3 regions of the Burkholderia sp. APQ4-4ca genome follow, and region 3 is predicted to be linked to each of the others. Evidence: predicted binding sites of a transcription regulator. Region 3 holds the regulator's gene; each other region holds the start of a gene.

Region 1 (5,871 bases), on a different contig from region 3:
CCCGCACGTCGGGGCCGCCGGCCGCGCCGCGCGCATACGCGGCGGCGGCCGTCTGCGCGGCGAACAGGTCGAAGCCGTCCGGCCCGTCGTCGACCGCGCGGATCGACAGCCCGCCCACCGTGAGCCCCGAGCCTTCGAGCCGCTGCCGCAGCGCGGCTTCGTGGCGCGTGAGGCGATCGGCGCCCGTCTGGTTCGCCCGCAGCCGGGCGAGGAGCTGCGCGCCGTTCAGCACCAGTTCCGCATCGACCGTGCCGAGCGACGGCAGCGTCAACGTGAGGCGCGTGCGCCACGCGATGCCGTCGCCCGTGTCGTCGCCGCCGCCGCGCGGTGCGCGGTGGCCCGGGTCGTCCGGTTCGATCGTCCAGTCGAGCCGCGCGCCGGGCCACGCCTCGCCGGTCCAGCGAAACTGGTCGGTCGCGAGCGCATCGAGCTGCTGTCGAACGAGCGGCACGGCGGCCGGATGCACCGTCGCGAGTGGCTGCGCCTGCAGATCGGACGATGCGGCGGCCAGCTCGGCGCGCGCGGGCGTCCAGCGCGTATCGGCGTGCGCGGCCAGCGGATCGGCGGTATCGGGCGGCAACGACGCGCCCGGCCGGGTCGCGGCCGGTGGGGCCTGCCCCGGGTCGCGCGCAGGAGCGCCGCCCTGGGCCGGCGGTGGCGCGCTGGCCCGCGCGGCGGCCGGCAGCGGCGGCGGGCGCTGCGCGAGCAGTTCGTCGAGCACGTCGGTCGGTTCGTGCGGGACGGCTGCCGGGTCGGCCGGCGCGAGCGCGGTGGCGAGGCGTGCCTGCGGCTCGCGCATGAGCGCCGCGAGCGGACGTTGGCCGGCCAGCCACTGCGCGAGATGGGATTCGTAGAAGAGGCCGCTTTCGCTCACGGTCTGCGCCAACGCCGCGCGCAACGCCGCGACCGGCGGCGGCACGGCCGCTTCGCGCACCGCCGTGGCGGACGATGCCGGATCGGCAGCCGGCGTGGACGACGCTGCGGGACCGGGCGCAGCCGGCGCGCGCGCCGGCACCGGCGTATCGGTGAGCAGCACGGCGGGATCGGCGAGCAGCGGGAGCCGGCCGACGATCGCCGGCGTCGCGTCGCCGCCCGAGCGCGAGATCGCGTCGAGCACGCGTCCGACATCGGACAGCGCGGTCTGCGTGGAAGCCAGGGGTGCGGCGGGCGGGCTGCCGGCCGGCGGCGGGGACGACGCGCCGGTGCCCGGCGTGCCGACCTGCGCGGTCGCGCCGCCGCCGGCGGGCGCCGCCACGGTGCCGGTCAGCAGGCTGTCGAGGCGGCTCGCCAGCAGCGCGGCCGCAACGGAGTCGATACCGGTCATGATCGGGGCCTGCTCAGCTCAGCCAACGGGTTGCGAATTCGTGCGCGGCACGCCGGTGCCGCGCACGGGAACAGCGCGCGCCGCGTGCGGCGCCGGGTGCCTCGCGCCGGTTTCCCGGCGAACGGCCCTACCCGCGCGCGCGATAGAGATCGGTCAATACCTGGGTCGAGCGCCGCGCCTCGAACAGCGCGGACAGCCGCGCGACGTCCGGGCTCGCGAGATCGCGGATCGCGGCGTCGTCGGCCAGGATGCGGCGGATCAGGTCGAGCTTGCGGCCGAGATCCGATTCGTCGAGCACGACGCCCGGATCGGCCTGCTTCAACCCGTCGACGAGTTGCATGAATTCGGCCTGCAACTCCGGCAACGCGTTCCAGTCGGCGCCGCGCGCGGCGCACAGCATCCGGCCCGACACGGCGGCGAGCGCCTCGTAACGCTCGAAGTATTCGGCCTTGTGATTCATCGTGTTGCTTCCGCTACCTGTTGCGCGGCCATCCGCGCGACTTCCGGGGCGATGCCCGTCCATGCTTCCTCGAGCGTCGCGAGCAAGCCGTCGACCTCGACCAGCATCGCGTCGCTCGCCTGCGCGTTCGCTTCCAGCAGCCGCCGGCCGATATACGCATACAACGCATTGAGCCGTTCGGCGATCTCGCCACCCGCGTCGCGGTTCAGCGACGCCTGCAGGCCGCTCTCGACGATCCGGATCGCCTTGCCGATCGCTTCGCCGCGCCCGGCGACGTTGTCCTGCTGCAAATGCATGCGCGCCAGCGCGATCGCCTGCCGCGCGCCCTGGTACAGCATCGCGATCAGCCGGTGCGGGGAGGCGCCCATCACCCCGGTCTCGACGCCGACACGCGCATACGCATTGGCTCCAGCGTGTCCTGGGGAAAACATGCGCTTCTCCTTGTTATTTGCCTTGGCTAGTCGGGAGCCGCCGCCGTGCGTCGCACGGTGCGGCTTTCACCGGAGTTATCGGAAGGGATTTGGAAAGCTTTAGGTGCGCGGGCGCCGCGCCGGCGTCCGATGCCGGTTCGCCGGCCCCGTCGTGCAAGCCTGGAACCGTCTCTGGATGCCCGTCGCCGTTAGCCGCCCCCGGATGCCCGTCGCCGGATGGCCGCTCAAACCGACATCTGCATGATGTCGTTGTAAGCGCTCACTAGCTTGTTGCGGACCTGGAGCCCGAACTGGAAGCCGATGTTGGCTTTCTGCATGTCGACCATCACGTCGTTCAGCGAGATGTTCGGCGCGCCGACCTCGAACGCCTTCGCCTCGCCCAGCGCGTGCTGCTGGTCGCCGCTGATCTTGTCGAGCGACGCCTTCATCGCGCTCGCGAACGTGCCGGCCGTCGCCGCGCCCGAGCCGGCCAGCGCCGCCGTCGGGCTCGCGACGCCGCCGGACGCCTGCGCGGCCATCGACTGCATCTGTTGCAACACCGAACCGATTCCGCTGACGTTCGCAGTCATGCTGTCCCCAGACATAGAGAAGAGACCCGGACGCACCGGGCGACCCGCCGGCGCCGCACCACGCGCACCATGCCGGATCGCGAAAAAGGATAGCAGCGCGGCGCGCGTCAAAGCCGCGAAAGTACGGGGGAAACCCCGCTCTTTTCGGTCGATCGGAGTGCGCCGCGGGTCACGATAATCGCATCGTGTCATTGTCCGCCCGCTCGTCCGAGCGAGCTCAGTCGTCCCGCTCCGGAGAAACTCGACGCATGGATTCGCAGGCCAACTCGCTGATCAACCCAGACGCCCGCGCGGGCCTCAGCCCGGCGCCAGGCGCCGCCGCGGCCGCCGCGTTGCCGGGCGCGGGCGGCGCAGGCGCGGACTTCGGGCTGGGCGGCTTCGCCGAACGCATTCCCGGCATCTCGCGGATGAAGGGCAACCCCAAGCTGCCGTTCGTGATCGCCGTCGCGTTCGCGATCGCCGCGATCACCGCGCTCGTGCTGTGGAGCCGGGCGCCCGACTACCGCGTGCTGTACAGCAACCTGTCGGACCGCGACGGCGGCGCGATCATCGCCGCGCTCCAGCAGGCAAACGTTCCCTACAAGTTCGCCGATGCCGGCGGCGCGATCCTCGTGCCGTCGAACCAGGTGCACGAAACGCGCCTGAAGCTCGCCGCGATGGGGCTGCCGAAGGGCGGCTCGGTCGGCTTCGAGCTGATGGACAACCAGAAATTCGGCATCAGCCAGTTCGCCGAGCAGATCAACTACCAGCGCGCGCTCGAAGGCGAACTGCAGCGCACCATCGAATCGATCAACGCCGTGCGCAGCGCGCGCGTGCATCTCGCGATCCCGAAGCCGTCGGTGTTCGTGCGCGACAAGGAAGCGCCGAGCGCGTCGGTGTTCGTCGACCTCTACCCGGGCCGCGTGCTCGACGAGGGCCAGGTGCAGGCGATCACGCGGATGGTGTCGTCCGGCGTGCCCGACATGCCGGCCAAGAACGTGACGATCGTCGACCAGGACGGCAACCTGCTGACCCAGACCGCATCCGCGTCCGGCCTCGACGCGAGCCAGCTCAAGTACGTGCAGCAGGTCGAGCACAACACGCAGAAGCGCATCGACGCGATCCTCGCGCCGATCTTCGGCGCCGGCAACGCACGCTCGCAGGTCAGCGCGGATCTCGATTTCTCGAAGATCGAGCAGACGTCGGAAAGCTACGGCCCGAACGGCAATCCGCAGCAATCCGCGATCCGCAGCCAGCAGACCAGCAGCTCGACCGAACTCGCGCAGGGCGGCGCGTCGGGCGTGCCGGGCGCGCTGTCGAACACGCCGCCGCAGCCCGCTTCCGCGCCGATCGTCGCCGGCAACGGCCAGAACGCGCCGCAGACCACGCCGGTCAGCGACCGCAAGGACCAGACGACCAACTACGAGCTCGACAAGACGATCCGCCATACCGAACAGCCGATGGGCAGCGTGAAGCGGCTGTCGGTCGCGGTCGTCGTCAACTACCAGCCGGTCGCCGACGCGAAGGGCCACGTGACGATGCAGCCGCTGCCGCCCGCGAAGCTCGCGCAGGTCGAACAGCTCGTGAAGGATGCGATGGGCTACGACGCGAAGCGCGGCGACTCGGTCAACGTCGTGAACAGCGCGTTCTCGACCGTGAGCGACCCGTACGCCGACCTGCCGTGGTGGCGCCAGCCAGACATGATCGCGATGGCGAAGGAAGCCGCGAAGTGGCTCGGCATCGCGGCGGCCGCGGCGGCGCTCTACTTCATGTTCGTGCGCCCGGCGATGCGCCGCGCGTTCCCGCCGCCCGAGCCGGCCGCGCCGGCGCTCGCGGCGCCGGAAGACACGGTGGCGCTCGACGGCCTGCCCGCGCTGGAGAAGGCCGCCGACGAACCCGATCCGCTGCTGCTCGGCTTCGAAAACGAGAAGAACCGCTACGAACGCAACCTTGACTACGCGCGCACGATCGCCCGCCAGGATCCGAAGATCGTCGCCACCGTCGTGAAGAACTGGGTGTCCGATGAACGCTGAAGGCTTGACCAAGAGCGCGCTGCTGCTGATGTCGATCGGCGAGGAAGAAGCCGCGCAGGTATTCAAGTTCCTCGCGCCGCGCGAGGTCCAGAAGATCGGCGTGGCGATGGCCGCGCTGAAGAACGTCACGCGCGAGCAGGTCGAGGACGTGCTGCAGGAGTTCGTGAAGGAAGCCGAGCAGCACACCGCGCTGTCGCTCGATTCGAACGAGTACATCCGCTCGGTGCTGACGAAGGCGCTCGGCGAGGACAAGGCCGGCGTGCTGATCGACCGCATCCTGCAGGGCAGCGACACGAGCGGCATCGAGGGCCTCAAGTGGATGGATTCGGCCGCGGTGGCCGAACTGATCAAGAACGAGCATCCGCAGATCATCGCGACGATCCTCGTGCACCTCGACCGCGACCAGGCGTCCGAAATCGCGTCGTGCTTCACCGAACGGCTGCGTAACGACGTGCTGCTGCGGATCGCGACGCTCGACGGCATCCAGCCGGCCGCGCTGCGCGAGCTCGACGACGTGCTGACGGGCCTGCTGTCCGGCAGCGACAACCTGAAGCGCAGCCCGATGGGCGGCATCCGCACCGCGGCCGAGATCCTGAACTTCATGACGAGCGTGCACGAGGAAGGCGTGCTCGAAAGCGTGCGCCAGTACGACGCCGATCTCGCGCAGAAGATCATCGACCAGATGTTCGTGTTCGAGAACCTGCTCGACCTCGAGGATCGCGCGATCCAGATGATCCTCAAGGAAGTCGAGTCGGAAACGCTGATCATCGCGCTGAAGGGCGCGCCGCCCGCGCTGCGCCAGAAGTTCCTCGCGAACATGTCGCAACGCGCGGCCGAACTGCTCGCCGAGGATCTCGACGCGCGCGGCCCGGTACGCGTGTCCGACGTCGAGACGCAGCAGCGCCGCATCCTGCAGATCGTGCGCAACCTGGCCGAGAGCGGCGCGATCGCGATCGGCGGCAAGGCGGAAGACGCGTATGTCTGATTCGGCGAGCGATCGCGTGGGCACCCTCACCGCTTACCAGCGGTGGGAGATGGCGTCGTTCGACCCGCCGCCGCCCCCGCCGCCGCCCGA
Region 2 (5,871 bases), on a different contig from region 3:
CGTGCCGACCGCGGTGCCGCCGAGCGCGAGCTCGTACAGGTGCGGCAGCGCCGATTCGACGTGACGGATGCCCTGGTCGAGCTGCGCGACATAGCCGGAGAACTCCTGGCCGAGCGTGAGCGGTGTGGCGTCCTGCAAGTGCGTGCGGCCGATCTTCACGATGTCGGCGAACGCCTTCGACTTCGCGTCGAGCGTCGCGCGCAGCGTGCGCAGCGCCGGCAGCAGGTGATTGACGATCGCATACGCGGCCGCGACGTGCATCGCGGTCGGGAACACGTCGTTCGACGACTGGCCGCGATTCACGTCGTCGTTCGGATGAACCTTGCGCGCCTCGCCGCGCTCGCCGCCCAGCAACTCGCTCGCGCGGTTCGCGATCACCTCGTTGAGGTTCATGTTGGTCTGCGTGCCGGAGCCCGTCTGCCACACCGCGAGCGGGAATTCGCGCGGATGCTTGCCGGCGATGATCTCGTCGGCGGCTTCGATGATCGCGTGCGCCTTGTCGTCGGCGAGCACGCCGAGCGACTGGTTCACGGCCGCCGCGGCGCGCTTGACGATCGCGAGCGCATGGATCAGCTCGGGCGACTGCTTCTCCGTCGAGATCCGGAAATTCTGCAGCGAGCGCTCGGTCTGCGCGCCCCAGAGCCGGTCGGCCGGCACGGCGATCTCGCCGAACGTGTCGCGTTCCATCCGAACTGCTTCATTCATGATGCACTCCTCCTGGAAAGGGGAAAGGCCGCGCGTCGTCGCGCGGCGTCAGACGTAATCGGACGTATCGTGAGGCAGCCGCGCCGCTCGTGCGGCGTCTCGGCGGGTTCAGCCGACAAGCATAGCGCCGGCCGCGATTTCGTGTCGTGTCGCGCCGACGGCGCGTGACGCGCGCAAGCCGACGCTAGCGCGCCGCCGCGATGAGCGACGCGGTCTTGCGGTGAAAGCGCCATGCCATCAGCACGGCGACGCTCGCGAGGCCCGCCGCGAGCCCCCACCACAGGCCGCGTGCGCCCATGCCCGCGTGGAACGCGAACCAGTAGCCGGTCGGGAAGCCGATGCCCCAGTAGCCGAGGGTCGCGGCGAGCATCGGGATGCGCGTGTCCTTCAGGCCGCGCAGCGCACCGGACCCGACGGTCTGCATCCCGTCGACGATCTGGAACACCGCGGCGATGCCGAGCAGCGACGCGGCGAGCGACACCGTGCCCGCGTTGGCCGGGTCGTCGAGGTGCAGGTACAGGCCGACGATCGTATGCGGCGCGACGATCATCACGAGGCCCGACAGCGACATGAAGCCGACGCCAAGCGCGAGCGCGACGAAGCCCGCGTGCCGCGCGGCGACGGGCGAGCCCGCGCCGATCCAGTAGCCGACGCGCACGTTGGCCGCCTGACCGATCGCGAGCGGCACCATGAACGACACCGACGCGACGTTCAGCGCGATCTGGTGCGCGGCGAGCGACGTTGCGCCCAGCACGCCGACCGTGAGGCCGGTGGCGAGAAACAGCGTCGATTCGACTCCGTACGTGATCGCGACCGGCCAGCCGATGCCGATCAGTTCGCCCATCACGGGCAGCCTCGGGCGCGCGGCGGTCACGAAATGGCGGAAGCGCTGCCGGCCGTGCAGCAGCCAGATCAGCGCGAGCGCGGTGAGCCAGATCGTGATCGTCGTCGCGACGGCCGAGCCGAGAAAGCCCAAGCGCGGCAGCCCGAATGCGCCATGGATCAGCCCGTAGTTCAGCACGCCGTTGACGCCCACGCCGCCGATCGACACCCACAACAGCCGCCGTGCGGCGCCGATCGCCGGCAGGAACGCGCGCATCAGCCCGACGCCGATCAGGCTGCCGAGCGCCGCGAAGCGCAGGATGCCCGTGTATTCGCCGACGTGATGCGCAAGCAGCGGCGGCTCGTGGAACATCAGCAGGATCGGTTCGGCCAGCGACAGCGCGACGATCGCCGGAATCGCGAGCAGCACGGACAGCGCGAAGCCCGTCCAGTAGATGTGCGGCACGCGATCCTCGGCCTGCGCGCCGCGCGCGTGCGCGACGCTCACGCTGACCGACGACAGCACGCCTTGCAGGATCGTCACGATCACGAAGAAGAAGTTCGCGCCGAGCCCGCCCGCCGCGAGCGAATCGGGGCCGAGCGAACCGAGCAGCACCGTGTCGGTGACGCTCATCGCCATCTGGGACAGTTGCGCGATCGCGAGCGGGGCGGCAAGGCGCGCGGTATCGGCGGCGTGACTGGACAGGGACGGCGGCGCGGCGGCCGTCCGCGTGAGACCGGAATGCGACATGGAATGAGCGCTCGCGCGGGTGCGGGCCCGCGCTTTTGTCGTTATTTTGAGAGACGGCTAGCTTACGGCTTTATTCGTACCGTGTCGAACGCGTGCGCCGATGGCCATGTCGCGGGCAGGGGAACGGCCCAGGGGCCGGCGCAAGCCCGTTATCGGCGTGAACGCGCCTTAGGCCTCGCGTACCGCGATGCGCGTGTCGCCGAGCAGCACGACCTGGCCCGCGCGGATCTTGCAGGTCTTGCGCAGCTCGACCGCGCCGTCGACTTTCACGGCGCCGGACGCGACGATCAGCTTCGCGGTGCCGCCGCTGTCCGCGAGGCCGGTGATCTTGAGAAGGTTGTGCAGCTCGACGTATTCGCCGGTCAGCGTGAAATCCAGATTGGGCATGACGAGGAAGGGGCGCGACGCGCGGGAGGAAACGCTCCGCATCATACGGCACCGCGGGCCGGCACGCGAGCGCGGGCCGCCGCCGCACGTTGTAAAGGACTGTGAGCGATTCGTCAGCAAATGAAACGGTGGGTAACAGTCTGAGAGATTCGCGAACCGGCCGCGCGGGCCGCGGGTCTTCTGTCGTGCCTGTCGCGTGTTGCGGCGGGGAAGCGACGGACCGCATCGCCGCGGTCGGCGCTCACAACTTCTCGAGGAGAATTGCCATGTCCAAGATTCGTACGATGCTGATCGGTGCCGCGCTGACGGCGTTCGCCACGTCGGCCGCATTCGCCCAGACGGGCACGACGGCGCAAGGCGCGGCCGGTGCCGGCATGCAGGCGCAGACGCCGGCGGCAGGCGTCGGTGCGGGCGTGCAGGGTGGTGCCGGCGCGAACGCGTCGGGCAATGCGGCGGGCGGGGCGACCGATGCGGTCGGCGCGGCAGCCGATGGCGCGAAGGATACGACGTCGTCGGCCGTTCATTCGACCAAGAAGCACACGAAGCATGCGGCGAAGTCGGCCAAGAGCCATGCGGGCTCGGCCAAGAAGAAGGCCGACGACGCGACCGAAGGCGGCGCCTCGGTCGGCGCGCAGGGCGGTGCATCGGCGCAGGGCGCCACGCAGTAAGCGGTGCCCGGCGCTCGTCGCGACGCGCGTGTTCGGACGGCGTGTCGCGACGGGCGAACCTCTGGCGGCCCGGTTCGCTTCGCGCGAATCGGGCCGTTTTCATGAGGCGATACGTGCGGCCGGACGCGCGCTTACGGCCGGCGCTGGCCTTGCCCCTGCCCCTGGGCCGGCCGCACCGCAGCCGGCGTGAATACGCTGCGCAGCCACGCGGCGAGGCGCGCGAAGACGTCGTATGGTTCCTCGACGAAGATTTCCGGCTTCAACAGCCGCAGGTATTCCATGATCTGCTGCGCTTCCTGCTTCTGGAACGAGCCGTGCGCGAGCCCGAGGCGCAGCAGCCCGCGCAGTTCGCCGAGCTTGTCGCGCGCGGTGCTGCCGACGCTCATCTCGCACGCGAGCTTGGCCTCGTAGATCCGCTGCCGCAGCGATTCCGCGAGCCGCCACGCAGGCGTCTGCATCAGTTCCTCGAGCGTCTGGATGTCCTGCGCCGCGCCCTTGATCTGCGCGGCGAGCGGGTCGATCAGCGACGCGTCGCCCTGCGCTTCGGCGACGATCGCCTTCGCCCAGTCGCGGCATGCCTTCGCGAGTTCGTCGGGCGTCCATTCGGAGCGCGACGCGAAGCCGAAGCCGAATTCGCCGGCCTGCCGCATCAGGATCGCGACGACGTCCGGAAATTCCTTGTCGAGCGTGCGCTTGGCCCACGCATACTGGCCGCCCTGCAGCATTCGCTGCACGGCGTGCTCGGTGAGCGGCACCATGTTGTCGAGCAGCTTGGCGCGCAGGAAATCCTCGAACGACGGCGTCGCGAATTGCGGGTCGAGTTTCAGCGACACGCGCACGAACGCGTCGTAGTCCTTGCGCAGGGACTCGAGCGTGTCGTCCTTGAGGGAAAGGGTGATCTGGCCCATGAATCGTCTCGATGGCGCCCCGCGCAAGCCGGCGCCGGCACGGCGCACCGGAACGGGCGCAGCGTCGACTGACCGATGCGCGCCGGGGCCGGTGGCGGTCTTCCTCTTCTATATCGGCGCACCGGAAGGAAACTTGAGCGCGCGTAATGGAGCGGGCGCTCAGGCGGGCGGCCAATGCGGCAGGACGACCCCTTGCCACAGGAAGAACACCGCGAGGCCGGCCGCGATCGTCACGAGCGGGCGGCGGGTCGCGGCCGACACGAGCACGGCCGCGAGCGCGCCGACGAGCTGCGGATTGCGCCAGGTCAGCTCGGCCGTGCCGCCGTGCGGCGAGACGGTCATCGGCACGATGATCGCGGTCAGCACGGTGACCGGTACGAAGCCGAGCGCGGTCCGCACGAGCGGCGGGAACGTCAGCCGCTCGCCGAACAGGAACAGCGTCGAGCGGATCGCGTACGTGATGACGGCCATGCCGAGGATCAACAGCGCGTAGCTCACGAGGCGGCCTCCGGGCGGGAGCGGGCGCGCGTGCGATCGTGCCGCAGCGTGAGCACGACGCCGATCGCGACGCCGGCGGCGACGGCGCCGAGCAGCCCGAGCTTGTACGGCCAGCCCTGCCAGAAGTACGCGAGCGTGCCGGCCGTGGCCGCCGCCGCGAAGTAGCGCAGCGTGCCGAGCTGCGGGACGACGATCGCGATGAAGGTCGCCGCCATCGCGAAATCGAGGCCCAGCGACTGCAGGCCGGGGAACGCCGTGCCGAAGCCGATGCCCGCGAGCGTCCAGACCTGCCAGTTCAGGTACATCGCGAGCCCGGAGCCGAAAAAGTAGTGGGGGCCGATCGTGCCGGGCGGATGGTGCCGGTAGTGCCCGTAGGCGACCGCGAACACCTCGTCGGTCGTCAACGCGCCGAGCGTCGCGCGCCAGCGCAGCGGCAGGTGCGCGACATAGGGCGCGAGCGTCGCGCTGTACAGCAGATGGCGCAGGTTCACGATCAGCGTCGTGGCGAGCACGACGGCGAAACCCGCGCTGCCGGCGATCAGGCCGAGCGCGATGAACTGCGCGGAGCCTGCGAATACGGCGAGCGACATCAGCGCGCCGTGCCAGGCGGCGAGCGGGCCGCTGCCGACGAGCGTACCGAAAATCACGCCGAACGGCGCCGCGCCGATCATCATCGGAATCGTGTCGCGCGCGCCGTCGAGCCATTCGTTGAGCGGGCGGCGCGGGGACGATGCGGGTGTCTTGTTCAAGAAACGCTCCTCCATGCGCTGGAGGATAGCGGGCCGGTGGCCGGCCGGCTTGTATGTTCTTGCGCTCGCCGGCGCGAGGCCGCTGCCGGTGCCCGAGTGCCGGCCGGCGCGGATCGCCGTGCGGCGCGGCCGACGACGGCGGGAAGCCGTGCGTCAGCTTGCCTGCCAGCGCCCGGGCGGCACGCCGAACATCCGTTTGAAATGCCGCGTGAAGTGGCTCTGGTCGACGAAACCGCTGGCCGCCGCGACATCGGCGACCGGCACGCCCGCGCGCAACGGCGCCAGCGCGCGCTGCAGCCGCAACTGGTTGCGCCACGCATGCGGCGGCATGCCGGTCGTGCGCGTGAACAGGCGTGCGGCATGAAACGGCGACAGGCCGACCG
Region 3 (5,871 bases):
CTTCGGCAGCACGTACACCTTGTTCTCGTACTCGTTGCCGCGCACGAACAGCTCGATCTGCGCGAGCGTCTGGTTCGCGAACGAGTTCGACATCACGAACGACGGGTGGCCGGTCGCGCAGCCGAGGTTCACGAGGCGGCCTTCGGCCAGCAGGATCACGCGCTTGCCGTCCGGGAAGATGATGTGGTCGACCTGCGGCTTGATGTTTTCCCACTGGTACTGGCGCGTCGACGCGACGTCGATTTCCGAGTCGAAGTGGCCGATGTTGCAGACGATCGCGTTGTGGCGCATCGCCTTCATGTGATCGTGGTTGATCACGTGGTAGTTGCCGGTCGCCGTCACGAAGATGTCGGCCTTGTCCGCCGCGTATTCCATCGTCACGACGCGGTAGCCTTCCATCGCCGCCTGCAGCGCGCAGATCGGATCGATTTCGGTGACCCACACGGTCGCGCCCAGCCCGCGCAGCGACTGCGCGCAGCCCTTGCCCACGTCGCCGTAGCCCGCGACGACCGCGACCTTGCCCGCGATCATCACGTCGGTCGCGCGCTTGATGCCGTCGACGAGCGATTCGCGGCAGCCGTACAGGTTGTCGAACTTCGACTTCGTGACGGAATCGTTCACGTTGAACGCCGGGAACGGCAGGCGGCCGTCCTTTTCCATCTGGTACAGGCGGTGCACGCCGGTCGTGGTTTCCTCGGTCACGCCCTTGATGTGCGCGAGGCGCTTCGAGTACCAGTTCGCGTCGACGTCGAGGTGCGCCGCGATCGACTTGTACAGCGCGACTTCTTCCTCGTTGGTCGGCTTCGCGATCACCGAACGGTCCTTCTCGGCCTTCGCGCCGAGGATCAGCAGCAGCGTGGCGTCGCCGCCGTCGTCCAGGATCATGTTCGCGAATTCGCCGTTCGGCCATTCGAAGATGCGGTGCGAGAACTCCCAGTATTCGTCGAGCGACTCGCCCTTGAACGCGAACACCGGCGTGCCGGCTTCGACGATCGCGGCCGCCGCGTGATCCTGCGTCGAGAAGATGTTGCACGATGCCCAGCGCACGTCCGCGCCGAGCGCCTTCAGCGTCTCGATCAGCACGCCCGTCTGGATCGTCATGTGCAGCGAACCGGCAATGCGCGCGCCCTTCAGCGGCTGCTGCGCCTTGTATTCGTCGCGGATCTGCACGAGGCCCGGCATTTCGGTCTCGGCGATGTTGAGTTCCTTGCGGCCCCAGCCGGCCAGCGCCATGTCGGCGACGACGTAATCGTGGGAAGCCTTGGAATCGATAATGGCGTTCATCACGCCCTCCTTTCTAAAAAGTTTCTAGATTGGTGACGTGAGCGCCGTTCAGGAAGCGGGGCCGGCGGGAAAATCGCCGCACGGCTGCTTGGTGAAGCTCTCCGAGCCTGGCGGACACTGATGGCCCGTCGCAACGCTCCTCGGAAAACGGAGGGGATTGTAGCAAATCGGCGCGCGAAATGCGCAAGGACGATGCGTAGGCACGAGACGCGCGCGGCGCGGCGCGCGCGGCCGTGGCCAACGGGGCAGGACGCCGGGGTCAGGACTCGGCGCCGACCCACGCCTGTTCGCGCAGCCGCGCGCGCAGGCGCGCGACGGCCTGGCTGTGCAACTGGCACACGCGCGATTCGCTCACCTCGAGCACCGCGCCGATTTCGCGCAGATTCAGGCCCCGTTCGTAGTACAGCGACATCAGCAGCTTCTCGCGCTCCGGCAGCCGCTCGATCGCCTCCACGAGCGCCTCGCGCAGGTGCTCGTCGAGCAGCGCCGACAACGGATCGGCATGATCGACGCGATAACGGTCGAGGAACGGCTCGTCGTCGGCCGCGCGATCGAAATCCTCGTAGTAGATGAGCTGGCTGCCGTGCAGATCCTGCAGCATCCCCTGGTATTCGTCGAGCGGCATGTTCAGGTGCTGCGCGATCTCGGTCTCGGTCGCCGAGCGGCCGAGGTGCTGCTCGACCTGGTGCACCGCGTGCTCGACCTCGCGCGACGTCTTGCGCAGGCTGCGCGGCAGCCAGTCGTTGCTGCGCAGCTCGTCGAGCATCGCGCCGCGGATCCGCTGCGTCGCGTAGGTCTCGAACTGCGCGCCCTGGTCTTCCTTGTAGCGGCCGGCCGCGTCCATCAGGCCGATCATGCCGGCCTGGATCAGATCGTCGAGATCGACGCTCGCCGGCATCTTCGCGACGAGCTGCAGTCCAAGGCGGCGCACGAGCGGCGCATATTGCGCGAGCACGTCGGCCTGGGACATCTTTCCTTGAGCGTTGTACATCATGGCTCCCTCCTTCGGGTGGCGCTCACGCGGCGTGTGCCGCGCCCGCCTCATACGACGGCTTGCCGCCGGCATGGACCGCGCGGCCCGCGCCCGAACCCGGGCGCATCGGCCAGTACAACAGGTCGGCGGCAATCTGCCGGTAGTCGCGCGCGGCAGCCGACGACGGAAACGCGTCGACCACCGCATGCATCAGTTCGCGGGCGTGCTCGACGAGCGGATCGGCGCTCACGCAGCCCGCGTCGGCGATCGACACGGTCAGGTAGCGGCTCGCGACGCCCGCGAGGTTGTCGAAGGCCGTCTTCGCGTCCGCGTGGCTGGCGACCTGATTGGTCAGCACGCGGAACTGCGCGAACGCGTGCGCGAAATGCAGCCGCTTCATGCACGCATACGCCTCGGTGATCGCCTGCGCGGCGACCCGCGTGACGATCAGCACGTCGTGCGCTTCGCGCGCGAGCGCCGACAACGATCCGTCGGCTCCGAGCTGCGCGTCGACGAGGACGATGTCGGCCGGGCCGTCGATGAAGTCGCTCAGTTGCGCGTCGCCGTAGCCGGCGCGCGCGAGCCGCGCGGCGCCGCACAGGCCGAAGCCGGCCGCCACCCGCGTGCGTTCGCCGTCGCGCAGCCACGCGCCGGCGAGCGTCGCGCTGGCCGAATGCACGTCGGCGCGCTCGTCGACGACGAGCACGTCCTTGCCGAGCGACGCGAGCGCCGCCGCGAGGTTCACGACGGTGGACGTGCAGCCGACGCCCGCGGGCCCGCCCGTCACCGCGACGATGCGCGACGCGCGCCCGGCCAGCAGGCGCCGCAGCCCTTCGGCCTGATCGATGATCCGTTTATCCAAATCGCACCTCGTGCAGCTCGGCGGTGGAACGTGCGGTCAGTGCGGAAAGCAGCGTCGGCATGTCCTCGTCTTGCGGCACGAAGGGCGAGCCGTCGCGCGGTACACAGAACGCGCTCTTCAGCAGGAATTTGGTCGATGCGACGTACAGGTTCTCCGGCACCTTCTGGCCGGTCGACACGTAGTGGACCGGCAGCTTGTAGCGAATCACCGTGTCGAGCACGCCGCCGAGGTGAGTCGCCTCGTCGAGCTTCGTGAGGATGCAGCCGGCCAGGTCCGGATGCTCGCCCGCGCTGCGGTACGCCTGCACGACTTCGTTCAGCGTGTCGCCGTGGCTCGTCGCGTTGAGCAGCAGCAGGCGCTGCACGGGCGCGTTCGCGCCGTGCAGCATCGCGATCTGGTCGGACACCGCGCGGTCGCGCTGGCTCATGCCGATCGTGTCGATCAGCACGATGTGCTTGTTGCGCAGCTCGGACAGCGCGAGCGCGAGGTCGCCCGCATCCTTCACCGCGTGAACCGGCACGCCGAGGATCTTGCCGAAGATGCGCAGTTGCTCGTGGCCGCCGATCCGGTAGCTGTCGGTGGTCAGCAGCGCGACCTTGCTCGCGCCGAAGCGCATCACGCAGCGCGCGGCCAGCTTCGCGGTGGTGGTCGTCTTGCCGACGCCCGTCGGGCCCATCAGGGCGAACACGCCGCCGCGCTCCATCAGCGCGTCCTCGCTGTCCAGCACCGGCAGGTTCGACGCGAGCACCGACTGCGCCCATTCGGCGGCCTGCTCGAAGGTCTGCGCGCCGTCGCCGGCCGGCAGGTTGTCGACCAGCATCCGCACGAGCTGCGCGGAGAAGCCGGCCGCGAACAGGTGCTTCGTCAGCGCGCCGTGGACGGGGCCGCGACGCTGGCGGTCGTGCCACATCAGGCTGTCGAACTGCTCTTCCATCATTCCGCGCAGCTCGCCCAGCTCCTGCATCACCGTGTCGTTGACGATCCGCTCGATGCGCGACTTCACCGCATCGGCCACCACGGCGGCCGTGTCGGCGGACAGGTGCGTGCGTTCCGTCGCCCTGGCGCCGTATGCGGCGCCCGTGTCGGCTGCGCGCTTCGCAGAGGCCGACGCTCCGGCGGCCGGCGACCGGCGTTCGGCGTCGCGCACGATGTCGCGCGCCCAGTCGGGCGGCGTCGCGCGGGCGGCGGCTTGCGGCGCGGGCGCGCTCGCCTGCGGCTCGGCAGACGCCTGCGCACGGGCAATCAGCGCGTCGCGCTGCTGCGTCAGGCGCTTCGCGTGCTCGACGAGCCACGGTGCGGGTTCGGAAGCAGGCGCGGACGATCCGGCGGCCGGCATGCCTGCCGCGGCGGATGCGGCGCTCGACGGCGCTGCCGCCGCGGGCGCGTCCGCATCGATCGGCGCCGCGTGCGCATCCGCGTCTTGCATGTCGGCGCTCGCGCCGAACACGGACGAGAACACGTCCGGCAGCCCGCCTTCGCCCGCCGCATACGGATTGACGGCCGGGCGCGGAGCGATGCCCGGGCGCGACACGATGCCCGGCACGGCGGCGGCCGGCACGGATTCCGGCGCGCGCGACGTGGCGAGGCGCGGACGCGCGGCCGGCGGCGCCACCGCGGCGAGATCCGAATCGGCGAGTGCAACGATTTCGACGCTGCCGTCATCGAGCGTGCGGTTCGACAGCACGACCGCGTCGGCGCCGAGCGCCTCGCGCACGAGACGAAGTGCGTCGCGGCTCGTTGCGCCGGTGAATTTGCGAATGTTCAAGCGGAACCCCCGATGACGTTAACGACTTTGATCGTGCGTGTGTCCGGCACTTCGGCGTACGACAGCACTTTCAGTTGCGGCAGGCTGCGGCGCAGGAAACGCGCGAGCATCGCGCGCAGCGCGTGCTGCACCAGCAGCACGGGCGGCAGCCCGAGATTCTGTTGACGCAGCATCGCTTGCTGCGTGCCGGTCAGAAGGTTGTGCGCGAGGCCGGGTTCGAGGCCCGGATTCGCGCCGGTGGCGAGCGCCTGCGACAGCACGCGCTCCAGATTCGCGTCGAGGCCCATCACCTGCATTTCGCCGTTGCCCGGATACCACTGCTGCGTGATCGCGCGGCCGAGCGAGAGCCGCACCGCCGCCGTGATCTCGAATGCGTCGCCGCGGCCCGCATGCTCGGACACGGCCTCGAGGATCGTGCGCATGTCGCGGATCGGCACGCCTTCCTCGAGCAGGTTCTGCAGCACCTTCTGCAGCGTGGTGAGCGAGATCGTCTTCGGCACCAGGTCCTCGACGAGCGACGGCGCGTCCTTGCCGGTGCGCTCGACGAGCGCCTGCACTTCCTGGCGGCCGAGCAGCTCGGCCGCGTGCTGGACGACGAGATGGTTCAGGTGCGTCGCGACCACCGTGCTCGCGTCGACCACCGTGTAGCCGTACACCTGCGCCTGCTCGCGCAGCGCGACGTCGATCCACACGGCCGGCAGCCCGAACGCGGGATCCTGCGTGACGGCGCCCGGCAGCGCGGCCGTCACCTGGCCCGGGTTGATCGCGAGCCACTGGCCCGGGAACACTTCGCCGAAGCCGATCTCGACGCCCTTCAGCGCGATCCGGTACGCGTTCGGCCGCAGTTCGAGGTTGTCGCGGATATGGATCACCGGCGGCAGGAAGCCGATTTCCTGCGCGAATTTCTTGCGGATGCTCTTGATGCGCTTGAGCAGCTCGCCGTCGCTGTTCTTGTCGACGAGCGGGATCAGCCGGTAGCCGACTTCG

Evidence for each region. Region 3 encodes FliA, which starts transcription of late flagellar genes. Its sites were predicted from a motif close to CTAAAGTTTNNNNNNNNNNNGCCGNTA; they were not measured.
Region 1: the regulator FliA is predicted to act here: its motif matches at 2,292-2,318, upstream of fliS (flagellar export chaperone FliS).
Region 2: the regulator FliA is predicted to act here: its motif matches at 4,353-4,379, upstream of AC3IFE_RS17990 (DUF4088 family protein).

The regions. Positions count from the first base shown of each region.
Region 1 is NZ_JBYQCG010000111.1:4,987-10,857, reverse strand. Features, by position in the region: gene fliK (flagellar hook-length control protein FliK) at 1-1,324, opposite strand, end outside; gene AC3IFE_RS13880 (flagellar protein FliT) at 1,452-1,784, opposite strand; gene fliS (flagellar export chaperone FliS) at 1,781-2,215, opposite strand; gene fliE (flagellar hook-basal body complex protein FliE) at 2,440-2,784, opposite strand; gene fliF (flagellar basal-body MS-ring/collar protein FliF) at 3,033-4,796, shown strand; gene fliG (flagellar motor switch protein FliG) at 4,786-5,781, shown strand; gene fliH (flagellar assembly protein FliH) at 5,774-5,871, shown strand, end outside.
Region 2 is NZ_JBYQCG010000145.1:21,740-27,610, reverse strand. Features, by position in the region: gene fumC (class II fumarate hydratase) at 1-705, opposite strand, end outside; gene norM (multidrug efflux MATE transporter NorM) at 890-2,278, opposite strand; gene AC3IFE_RS18000 (RNA-binding S4 domain-containing protein) at 2,447-2,665, opposite strand; gene AC3IFE_RS17995 (hypothetical protein) at 2,932-3,333, shown strand; gene AC3IFE_RS17990 (DUF4088 family protein) at 3,465-4,241, opposite strand; gene AC3IFE_RS17985 (AzlD domain-containing protein) at 4,401-4,739, opposite strand; gene AC3IFE_RS17980 (AzlC family ABC transporter permease) at 4,736-5,503, opposite strand; gene AC3IFE_RS17975 (AraC family ligand binding domain-containing protein) at 5,642-5,871, opposite strand, start outside.
Region 3 is NZ_JBYQCG010000240.1:39,342-45,212, forward strand. Features, by position in the region: gene ahcY (adenosylhomocysteinase) at 1-1,284, opposite strand, end outside; S-adenosyl-L-homocysteine riboswitch at 1,317-1,432, opposite strand; gene AC3IFE_RS31260 (RNA polymerase sigma factor FliA) at 1,544-2,278, opposite strand; gene AC3IFE_RS31265 (nucleotide-binding protein) at 2,301-3,119, opposite strand; gene flhF (flagellar biosynthesis GTPase FlhF) at 3,112-4,884, opposite strand; partial or broken gene flhA (flagellar biosynthesis protein FlhA) at 4,881-5,871, opposite strand, start outside.